DNA from 3 places in the Rhizobium sp. N324 genome. Region 2 is predicted to be linked to each of the others. Evidence: riboswitches for the same ligand, from Rfam matches in the RefSeq annotation. Region 2 holds a riboswitch; each other region holds the start of a gene.
The links. A riboswitch is a leader RNA that binds a small molecule or an ion and turns the genes downstream of it on or off. The one in region 2 is predicted to bind thiamine pyrophosphate.
Positions count from the first base shown of each region.

Region 1: it holds a riboswitch for thiamine pyrophosphate, as region 2 does, so the genes downstream of both, AMK05_RS34705 (YkoF family thiamine/hydroxymethylpyrimidine-binding protein) here and thiC (phosphomethylpyrimidine synthase ThiC) in region 2, are expected to answer to the same signal.
Region 3: it holds a riboswitch for thiamine pyrophosphate, as region 2 does, so the genes downstream of both, thiM (hydroxyethylthiazole kinase) here and thiC (phosphomethylpyrimidine synthase ThiC) in region 2, are expected to answer to the same signal.

Region 1 covers NZ_CP013630.1:4,323,212-4,326,477, reverse strand. Annotated here, with positions in the region: gene AMK05_RS20805 (ABC transporter ATP-binding protein) at 1-335, opposite strand, end outside; gene AMK05_RS20800 (ABC transporter permease) at 332-1,138, opposite strand; partial or broken gene AMK05_RS34705 (YkoF family thiamine/hydroxymethylpyrimidine-binding protein) at 1,150-1,266, opposite strand; TPP riboswitch at 1,257-1,370, opposite strand; gene soxR (redox-sensitive transcriptional activator SoxR) at 1,633-2,097, shown strand; gene AMK05_RS20790 (SDR family NAD(P)-dependent oxidoreductase) at 2,241-3,011, shown strand; gene AMK05_RS20785 (ArsR/SmtB family transcription factor) at 3,115-3,266, shown strand, end outside.
Region 2 covers NZ_CP013632.1:264,402-267,667, forward strand. Annotated here, with positions in the region: gene thiC (phosphomethylpyrimidine synthase ThiC) at 1-1,482, opposite strand, end outside; TPP riboswitch at 1,576-1,707, opposite strand; gene AMK05_RS24965 (GNAT family N-acetyltransferase) at 1,844-2,290, shown strand; gene AMK05_RS24970 (hypothetical protein) at 2,381-2,653, shown strand; gene AMK05_RS24975 (ABC transporter ATP-binding protein) at 2,721-3,266, opposite strand, start outside.
Region 3 covers NZ_CP013634.1:264,707-267,972, forward strand. Annotated here, with positions in the region: gene thiD (bifunctional hydroxymethylpyrimidine kinase/phosphomethylpyrimidine kinase) at 1-586, opposite strand, end outside; gene thiE (thiamine phosphate synthase) at 583-1,218, opposite strand; gene thiM (hydroxyethylthiazole kinase) at 1,215-2,018, opposite strand; TPP riboswitch at 2,067-2,163, opposite strand; gene AMK05_RS28900 (DUF1349 domain-containing protein) at 2,318-2,902, opposite strand; gene AMK05_RS28905 (ABC transporter substrate-binding protein) at 3,136-3,266, shown strand, end outside.

The DNA.
Region 1 (3,266 bases), on a different replicon from region 2:
GCGGCGCGGGCCGCGCGGCGGCTCATGCCCTTTACCTCGAGGCCGAGGGTGGCATTGTCGATGATCCGGCGCCAGGGCATCAGCGCATCACGCTGCGGCATGAAGGCGAAGGAATGCGGCGCTTCCTCCAGCGGCGCGCCGTTGAAAAGCACGTTGCCGGAATCGGGCCGAAGCGCCTGCGTCAGCAATCGCAGCACCGTCGATTTTCCGGAGCCGGACGGGCCGACGATCGAAACGAACTCGCCGTTTGCGACGCTCAGCGATATATCGCCCAGCACCTGCATGCCGTCGAAAGATTTCGCGATATTGCGCAGTTCAACCATTTTGTCGCTCATCGGCGCCGCTCCCCGGATGGCGGCCAGGGCATCAGGAGGCGCTCTATCAACAGCGTCAGGCCGAAGAGGCAGAGGGTCAGCACGGCGCTGACGACGACGGCGGCAAGCACGAGATCGGGACGGAAATTGTTCTTGGCGTTGAGAATATAGATGCCGAGGCCGCTGGCGGCGCCGGCATATTCGGCAAAGATCGCGCCGACGACGGCATAGGTGATCGAGATTCTCAAGCCGGCGAAGAAATAGGGCAGCGCGGAGGGAAGCCGCGCCAGGCGGAAGATGCGCCAGCGGCTCGCCTTCATCGAGTTCAGGAGTTCGGCGATGTCGCGGTCGGTCGATTCATAGCCCTGCAGCAGGGCGACGAGCAGCGGGAAAAAGGTGACGAGCGCCACCAGCAGTATCTTCGGCAGGAGGCCGAAACCGAACCAGAGGACGACAAGCGGCGCGATCGCCACCAGCGGCAGGGTCTGGCTGGCGATGAAGATCGGCAGCAAGGCCCGGCGCATGAAAGGCGCAAAGTCCATGAGGATCGAAGCGGCGAAGGCGAAGGCCAGCGACAGGGCAAAACCGCCAAGCGTGGCGCCGAGCGTCGGCCAGGTGTTTGATGTCAGCGCCGCGCGGTTCAGCCAGCCCTGGAGGACGATGCGCGAAGGCGCCGGCAAGATGGAGGGCTTGATGCCGGAAAGACCGACATAGAGTTCCCATGCCGCCAGAAAGGCAAGGCCCGCGAGCAAGGCGGGCATTGCCCGGTACAGGGCGGCGCTGAGCGCGGCAAGGCGCGAATCCAAAGGTCGTGGCAGTGTCATCAGCGTTTGATTTCGGCCTCGATGCGCAGCCGGTCGCGATAGGGATCGAGCGCCTTGACGGCATCGAGAATGATGCCGACGACATTGTCCGGCATCGGATAGAGTGACACTTCTGCGTCTGAGAACATCTGAACCTCGCTCCGCTGGCATTACCCAGATCAGCTTTGAAGGGTCCAGAGGCTTGCACCTCGCATCTCAGCCCCGGCAATACGGAGCTCCCCTGTATTTCGGCGGAAACTATCACCCGGGTTTTCGTCCCGCAACCGCAAAATTGCAAACCCGTCCGCTCGGTTGGAATGGATCTTATGAAGGGAAACACCCGAGCGGAGGTCCCGCCCGGGTGTTCCTCGGTGGGCCCGTACCTGCCGGGAACGGGACCGCAGCTTGCTGTCTCAGGCGGCGATATCGGCGTGCGCCGGCGGGCGTCCGATCGGGCTTTACGATTGCAGGCGCAAGGGTTATAAAACCTCAACTAATATTGAGGTCAAGAGGCGATGGATAGGATTCCGGCAGCGCCGCCCGGCAAGCTCCTGACAGTCGGCGAGGTGGCGGAGCGCAGCGGCCTGGCCGTCTCGGCGCTGCATTTCTACGAGACCAAGGGTTTGATCTCGAGCATCCGCTCCCGCGGCAACCAGCGGCGCTACGGGCGCGACGTGCTTCGCCGCCTCGGGATCATCAAGGTGGCGCAGCGGGTCGGCATTCCGCTTGCGGAAATCCAGGCGGCGTTCCAGTCCCTGCCGCAGGGGCGCACGCCGACGGCCGCCGACTGGCAGACGCTGTCGGCACGATGGAAGGACGATCTCGACGCACGAATCAGTCGGCTGAGCCTGTTGCGCGACCGCCTGGCCGGCTGCATCGGCTGCGGCTGTCTGTCGATCGAAAGCTGTCCGCTGCGCAATCCGTGCGACCGGCTCGGCAAGGAAGGACCGGGTGCGCGGCTGCTGGAGACCGAAAACTAGCCTTCGGGAGAACCAGTCGCTTCAGGGAGAGGCCGCGTCTCTTCGGGAAAGACCGAGCTGCCGGAAAGATCGCTGCCTGCCTTTCTTTCGGTCGCGGTGCTCATATGTTAAGGGCGAGTGACGCAACCGAGGAGGACGGCTTCGTGTTTCATCCCAGACTGTTCGAAAATCGCAATGTCGTCGTCACCGGCGCCGGCCGCGGCATCGGCCTCGAAGTCGCTCGGCAGTTTCTGGATTGCGGCGCGAAGGTCATCGTCCATACCGGGCGCAAGCCGGGGCGGGACCTGCCGGATTTCCTGCTGACGGCCGAATCGGAAAGACGGGCGCTGCTGCTGCATGCCGATTTCTCCGCCGCCGGCGGGGCGGCGCAATTTGCCGAAGATGTTCTCGCTTTCTTCGACAAGGTGCATGTGCTCGTCAACAATGCCGGCACGATGCTCGGCCGTTTCCCGGCTGCCACGCTGACAGACGCGGAATATGAGGCGGTCATCCGGCTCAACCAGACATCGGTGGTGGCGCTGACGCGCGCTTTGCTGCCGGCATTGAAGGCGGCCGAGGGTGCTGCCGTCGTCAACACCGTTTCGATCTCGGCGCTGACCGGCGGCAGCCCCGGTTCCTCGATCTATTCGGCCTCGAAGGCGTTCGTCGCCACCTATTCCAAGGCGCTTGCCCGCGAGCTTGCCCCGGACGGCATCCGCGTCAACTGCGTCTCGCCGGGAACGATCGAGACGGATTTCCACGAGCGCTATTCCTCCAGGGAAAAGCTCGAGCAGACCCGGAAATCCATCCCGCTGCAGCGGCTCGGCACGTCGGAGGATTGCGCGCCCGCCTATCTGTTCCTGGCGGCTCCTTCTCTCTCCGGATACATTACGGGCCAAGTCCTCGAGATCAATGGCGGCCAGCTTATCTGCTGATTTACTTGGACCTTTTTTGGCATTTCATCACTATTGACCAATTCGGTTGTGGGAATATGCTATTGTGCTGATCTACCACATCGCCTCCCTTCCGAGATATCGAATGCCGTTGCCCAAACCGGAGCCGGGGATGACCGGCCAGGACTTGCACATACTCGCTGGAAAAGCCCATGAAGCGAGCGATCTGCTGAAAGCTTTGGCGCATCACACCCGACTTCTGATCCTCTGCATACTGGCGAAACAGGAGCGGACGGT
Region 2 (3,266 bases):
GTAGGTGATGACGCCGGTCTTGACGTCGCTGCGGTCAGGCAGGCCGAGATGCTCCTTCGGGGTGACGTAGCAGAGCATGGCCGTGCCGAACCAGCCGATCATCGCCGCACCGATGCCGGAGGTGATGTGGTCGTAGCCGGGGGCGATATCGGTCGTCAGCGGTCCCAGCGTGTAGAAGGGCGCCTCGCCGCAGACGGCGAGCTGCTTGTCCATGTTTTCCTTGATCTTGTGCATCGGCACATGGCCGGGCCCCTCGATCATCACTTGGCAATCCCTGGCCCAGGCGATTTTCGTCAGCTCGCCGAGCGTTTCGAGTTCGGCAAATTGGGCTGCATCATTGGCATCGGCGATCGAGCCGGGGCGAAGGCCGTCGCCGAGCGAGAAGGAGACGTCATAGGCCCGGCAAATCTCGCAGATCTCCTCGAAATGCTCGTAGAGGAAGCTCTCACGGTGATGATGCAGGCACCACTTGGCCATAATCGAACCGCCGCGCGAGACGATGCCGGTGACGCGGTTGACGGTGAGCGGGATGTAATGCAGCCGCACGCCGGCATGGATGGTGAAATAGTCGACGCCCTGTTCGGCCTGCTCGATCAGCGTATCGCGATAGATTTCCCAGCTAAGATCCTCGGCAATGCCGCCGACCTTTTCCAACGCCTGATAAAGCGGCACCGTGCCGATCGGCAGCGGCGAATTGCGGATGATCCATTCGCGGATATTGTGAATGTTGCGGCCCGTCGAAAGATCCATGACGGTATCGGCACCCCAGCGGGCAGCCCAGACCATCTTCTCGACTTCTTCGGCCATCGACGAGGTGACGGCGGAATTACCGATATTGGCGTTGATCTTCACCAGAAAATTCCGGCCGATGATCATCGGTTCGCTTTCGGGGTGGTTGATGTTGGCGGGGATGATCGCCCGGCCGGCGGCCACTTCCCGGCGGACGAATTCCGGCGTCACATGATCGGGAATATCGGCGCCGAAGCTCTCGCCGTCACGCACCAGCGCTTCCGCCTTGGCCTTGCGGCCGAGATTCTCGCGAATGGCAATGAACTCCATCTCCGGCGTGATGATGCCTGCCCGTGCATAGGCAAGCTGTGTGACGGCTTTCCCGTCTTTGGCGCGCAGCGGCCGGCGCCGCCCCGGGAATTCCGGCGTCAGCCGGTCGCCGCTGACGAAGCCGTTATCTTCGGGGCGGACATGGCGGCCGTCATAGGCTTCGACATCGCCGCGGGCCAGCACCCAGTCTCGGCGCAATGGGGGCAGGCCCTGCTCGATACGGATCTCGGCGCCGTCGATCGTGTAGGGGCCGGAGGAATCATAGACGACGACAGGCGGCTCGCCGGCGGTCGGATGGACGCTGATTTCGCGCATCGGCACCCGGATATCACTGTGGATATCTCCTGGAACATGGATCTTCCGCGAAGCCGGCAGCGGGCCGGTGGTGACGGTCGGGGTGAGGTTTTTTGCGGCAATGGTCATGGTTTGAGGCTCCAAGTTGTAAGTTGGAGACCCAGTCAATCAGCCGGAATGATGGAAAGACGCCGGCACAGATTCCACGCGTGAATCCGGAACCTTCGAGCGCTTGCACCGTCCCTACGCCAGTATGAACTGGATCAGGTTCAACGGGTCACTGCGCCACAACAGGCTAAGCCTGATTGTCCAGCAGTATCTCAGCCCCTTGCCGGGACCCCCCTGGTGAATGCCGATAGTCGTAAAGCGCCGTCCCGGATCGTGTCAAGCTTACAGCTTTGTCGTTCCGCTTATATCCTCCCGTCTCGGAGCCTGTTGCGTTACTGGCCGAACTGCGGCAAATGTCAGTTCACTCAACGTCAGGTGGATTATGTCGTTTCGGATTGAACGTCTTATGCGAGAACATCTCAGTGGCGCCGCCGGTGTGCTGGTCAGTGCCTATTCGGGACCGCCGTGGAACGAGAATTGGTCGCTTGAAGCGGCGATTGAAAATGTAAACAACGTGCTCGAAACGCCCAAATCCATTGCCCTTGCGGCCATTGACGGAGGCAAGGTGCTGGGGATCGCGCTGGGCATACGGCAGCGGCGCCATGCCGGTCCGGTCATCTATCTGGATGAGCTTTCGGTGCTGCCTGAAGCGCAGGGTCGGGGAATAGGGACGGCGCTGCTGTCGGCAGTTTCCGAAACAGCAAAGGCCGAAGGATGCAACAGCGTCTGGTTGGTCTCACAGCGGGACGGTGCTTTGTCGAAATTTTATCAGGGTTGCGGATTCGCCGTCGGCAACAACCTTGGTCTCTACTCCAAATCGAGTGCGTAGCGGTTCGGGCTGTATTGGCCTACATATCCGGGTGGATGGGTTCGAGGCTCGTGACCCCGATATTCCACGTGGACCCCGTCTCGTTGTGGGATGAAAGAGGGCATGTCTGATCGGATTTATCTTTCCGGCCTATCGGAAGAAAGCTGGCGAGCGGTCATCGAAACGCTGGGGGCTGCCGGCTGGTCCGTCCGAAAGGGTGGCGGCCTCGATTTCTCCTGGGCTGTCCTTGAGCGCGGCGGGATACGGATCGACATGGAATATGATGCATGGCAGGAGGGCGAAATGGCCTTTGCCCAAACCGACGGGTCGACAATAGCCAACGATCTTCCAGCACAATTGATTTTGCAGCTGAAATTGAACTGAGCCGCCGCTAGAGCGCGTCGCGATCTTTCAGACCCGCTCCTCGCGGCTCCTTTGAAGCGATGCCCGCTCAATCCGGTCGCAATGTCTTGCCGGATTCCGCATCGAAAAGATGAAGCTTTCCTGGCCGGGCGGCGATCGTCGCGACCTGCCCCGGTTTAAAATCGTGACGGTCGGACAGCACCGCGACAAGCTCGCCGGACCCGTAGCGCAGGAAGACCATCGTCTCATGGCCGGTGGGTTCGGTGACGCTGACGGTCGTGTCGAGGCCGCTTGGGCTGAGCGACAGGTGCTCGGGCCGCACGCCGAGAAGTACGGCCTGCCCCTCGGACGCCTGCGGGTTAAAGCCGAGCGCGATCTCGTCGCCGGTCTCGGTGACGAAGATCGCACCATCGGCCTTGTAGCGGCCCTTCAGCAGATTCATCGACGGTGAGCCGATAAAGGCCGCAACGAATGTATTTCGGGGACGATCGTAGAGTTCCAGCGGCGTGCCGATCTGTTCGACCTTGCCGCCCTGCATGACCACGATCTTGTCGGCCATGGTCATCGCTTCGACCTGGTCATGGGTGACATAGATCGTCGTGGTTCTCAGCCGCTGGTGCAGTTCCTTGATCTC
Region 3 (3,266 bases), on a different replicon from region 2:
GCACGTCGGGGCTGTCGTCACTGTCAAGATGGCCGCCTTTGACCAGCACGGCGGCCGGGCCGAGCGCGCGCAGCTGTTCGGCCTGCGCCGCCATTTCCGCCCGGTTCGTCGCCACCGGCTGATGCAGCAGGGCGGCGGCCTCCGGCAGGTTCGGGGTCAGCAGCGTCGCCAGCGGCAGCAGGCGGCGGCTGAGCACATCGACGGCTTCGGGTGCCAGCAGCGCGGCACCGCCCTTGGCGATCATCACGGGGTCGATGACGATGGGGATGCCGCGGCGGTCGGCCGGTGCTGCGGCCAGAGCTGCGTCGAGGGCTGTGGCGACGGCCTCGGCGATGCCGGCATTGGCGATCATGCCGATCTTGACCGCATCGACGCGCACATCGGCAAAGACGGCCTTGATTTGATCGGCGACGAAGGGGGGCGGCACCAGATGCACGCCGGTGACCCCTTGGGTGTTTTGCGCTGTCAGCGCGGTCAGCACCGCCATGCCGTAGACGCCGCGGGCGGAGAAGGCCTTGAGGTCGGCCTGAATGCCGGCGCCGCCCGAGGGATCCGAGCCGGCGATGGAGAGGACGTTGCGGATCATGCGCGGGCCTTTCGAATTTCTGCGGCGATGCGGCGTGTGGCGGCTTCCGGATCCGGCGCGCCGCAAATGGCGGAGACAACGGCAAGCCCGCTTGCGCCTGCGGCAAAGACTTCGGCCACATGCTCCGCCTTGAGCCCGCCGATGGCAACCGAGGGCACGGGCGAGGCCTTTACCAGGTTGGCAAGACCGTCAAAACCGATCGGCTGCTTGTGGTCGGCCTTGGTCGGCGTCGCAAACACCGGCCCGACGCCGGTATAATCGACGAGATCGGGATCGACGGCAGCAGCAAGCGCCGCGGTTTCGACCGACAGGCCGAGGATCATGTCGGGGCCGATCATCGCCCGCGCTCTCACCGCATCCATGTCCTCCTGGCCGATATGCAACCCATCGGCGCCGATGGCAATCGCCGCCTCGACATCGTCGTTGACGACGAGGCGTGCGCCGGTGCCATCAAGCGCCTGTTTCAAGGCGCGTCCGGTCTCGATCATCCCGGCCGTGCCGGCATGTTTGTCGCGCAACTGCACCATCGTCGCGCCGCCAGCAACGGCACGCCGCGCGGTCTCGACCATGCCGATCCCGGCGCAGAGATCGGGGTCGAGGACGAGATAGAGCGACAGATCGAAGAGCTTCATGCGACCGAGATCCTTGCCCGGGCATCGAGCGTTTCGCCGTCGAGCGCGTTCAGCGCATCGAGGAAACGCCAGGCGAAGGAGCCGGGCCCGGCCGCACCGAGCGCGGCATCTTCGCCGGCGATGGCGAAGGTTGCGAGTGCCGCGACCGTCGCGCCGAAGATATCTTCGGGTGCTGTGGCGGCAAAGGCGCCGACGAGGCAGGTCAGCGAGCAGCCGAGCGCGGTGACCTGCGGCATCAAGGCCGATCCGCCTGTGATGCGCACCGCCTTTTCACCGTCGGTGACGAAATCGACCGCACCGGTGACGGCGACGACCGCCTGCTGGCGCTCAGCCAGCCATCGCGCCGAATCTTCGGCCTGCTCGACCGGATCGCGGCTGTCGACACCTTGGCCGCGGCTCTCGCCGCCGGCGAGCGCGATGATCTCGGAGGCGTTGCCGCGGATGATCGTCGGCTTCAGTGCCAGCAGACCGGCAACCGCGTCGCGGCGGAAAGCCGTGGCGTAGTGGGCGACCGGGTCGAGCACCCAGGGTTTGCCGGCCGAGTTCGCCGCCTTCGCCGCCGCCCGCATGCCGTCGATCCATTGCGTCGACAGCGTGCCGATATTGACGGTCAGCGCATTTGCAATGCCGGCGAACTCGCCTGCTTCTTCGGCGGCATGCACCATGGCCGGCGAGGCGCCGGCGGCCAAGAGAACATTGGCGGCGACATTCATGGCGACATAGTTGGTGATGCACTGAACGAGCGGCGGCTTTTCGCGCATCGCCGTCAGCATGGCTCCTGGTGTGGTCCTAGTCTGCATGTTGCCCCTTTCAGGCGGGGGCGGGCACGGGGTCATTCGTGCGGTGAGCCGCGACCCCGAGCGACTCCCTCCGCCGGCATTATCCGGTTCAGGTTCGAAGGGTGCTTCTCAGCCCGTCTGTCGACGGGCGCCCCTGTCTCTCATCGCGCTCTTTTTCGCAGAGAACGGCGCGGATGTCATCTCGAAAATGACTGTCCTGCGACTGATCGGACATGACGCAAGCGGGCAGCGTGACTGCTGCGGTTCTGCGTTAACGTTGCTGCGGTTGGCTCTAAGATAATCTGAGCATCGCCCAGCTCTTAGCTCAAATCATGCAGATCCGTCGTAATTGCCGGCCTGATCGAAAACTCGGAAAACCGCACCCTCAGCCCACTCCGTTCCGGCGTACAGGCCGTCGGCCCGACCTCGTAGCGCTCGGCAACCGGAAACGGCGCTAACCGCAGCAGCGGCCAGAAGCTGCCGTCGCGAGAGGCCTGGATGCGCAGGGCGCCGTTGGCGACGGTCACGCGGATGTGGAAATCCTCCAGCTCCTTGAAGGGTTGCGACACCGACCAGTCGGACCTGCCGTCGGTGACGACGGTGCTAAGGAAGGCTTCGCCGTCGGTGAATTCGACGCCTGTCTTGACCCAGCGGCTTTCGTCGAGGCGCACCATCAGGCCGGCCTGATCGTAGAGGGTGCGGAATTCGCCCTGGATGCGGATCTGGGCGGTGAAGCTCTCGAGCGTGGGAAAGGCGAGGAAATGGCCGCTGTCGCGGGTGAAGCCGTAATAGGTTTCCCGCCAGAAATCGGTTTTCTCGCCGGTGGTCAGGGTGAGGGCGGAGTCGTCCACGCGCCAGCTGGCCGGTTCGTTCAGCCATTTTCCACCGTTGAAATCGATGTTCATTCCACCCTCTCCTTATTGACGCTCTGCCGCTGCCGCTGCCGATTCTTCAGCCCGCATCATGCGCAGCCTTTGCGCAGGTGGCCAGCCGAAGCCGGTGATACGGTCCGCTTTCGCCATCCTGATCCTCGTCCCACGATATAATCCGCGGCTTCCGCTTGACACCACCACTTCATCTCTTATTCTGTTACAAAAAGATGAATTACATAATTGTGGAACTGAAGGGGAGCCATCACATGAAAACGCTTGTCGCATTCCTGCTCGGCACTGCGCTTGTCGCCCTGCCTTCGACCCTCTTTGCCCAGGAAAAGGGCGGCGTCATCAATGTCGCGACGATCGGCGAGCCGCCGACGCTCGATCCGATGTC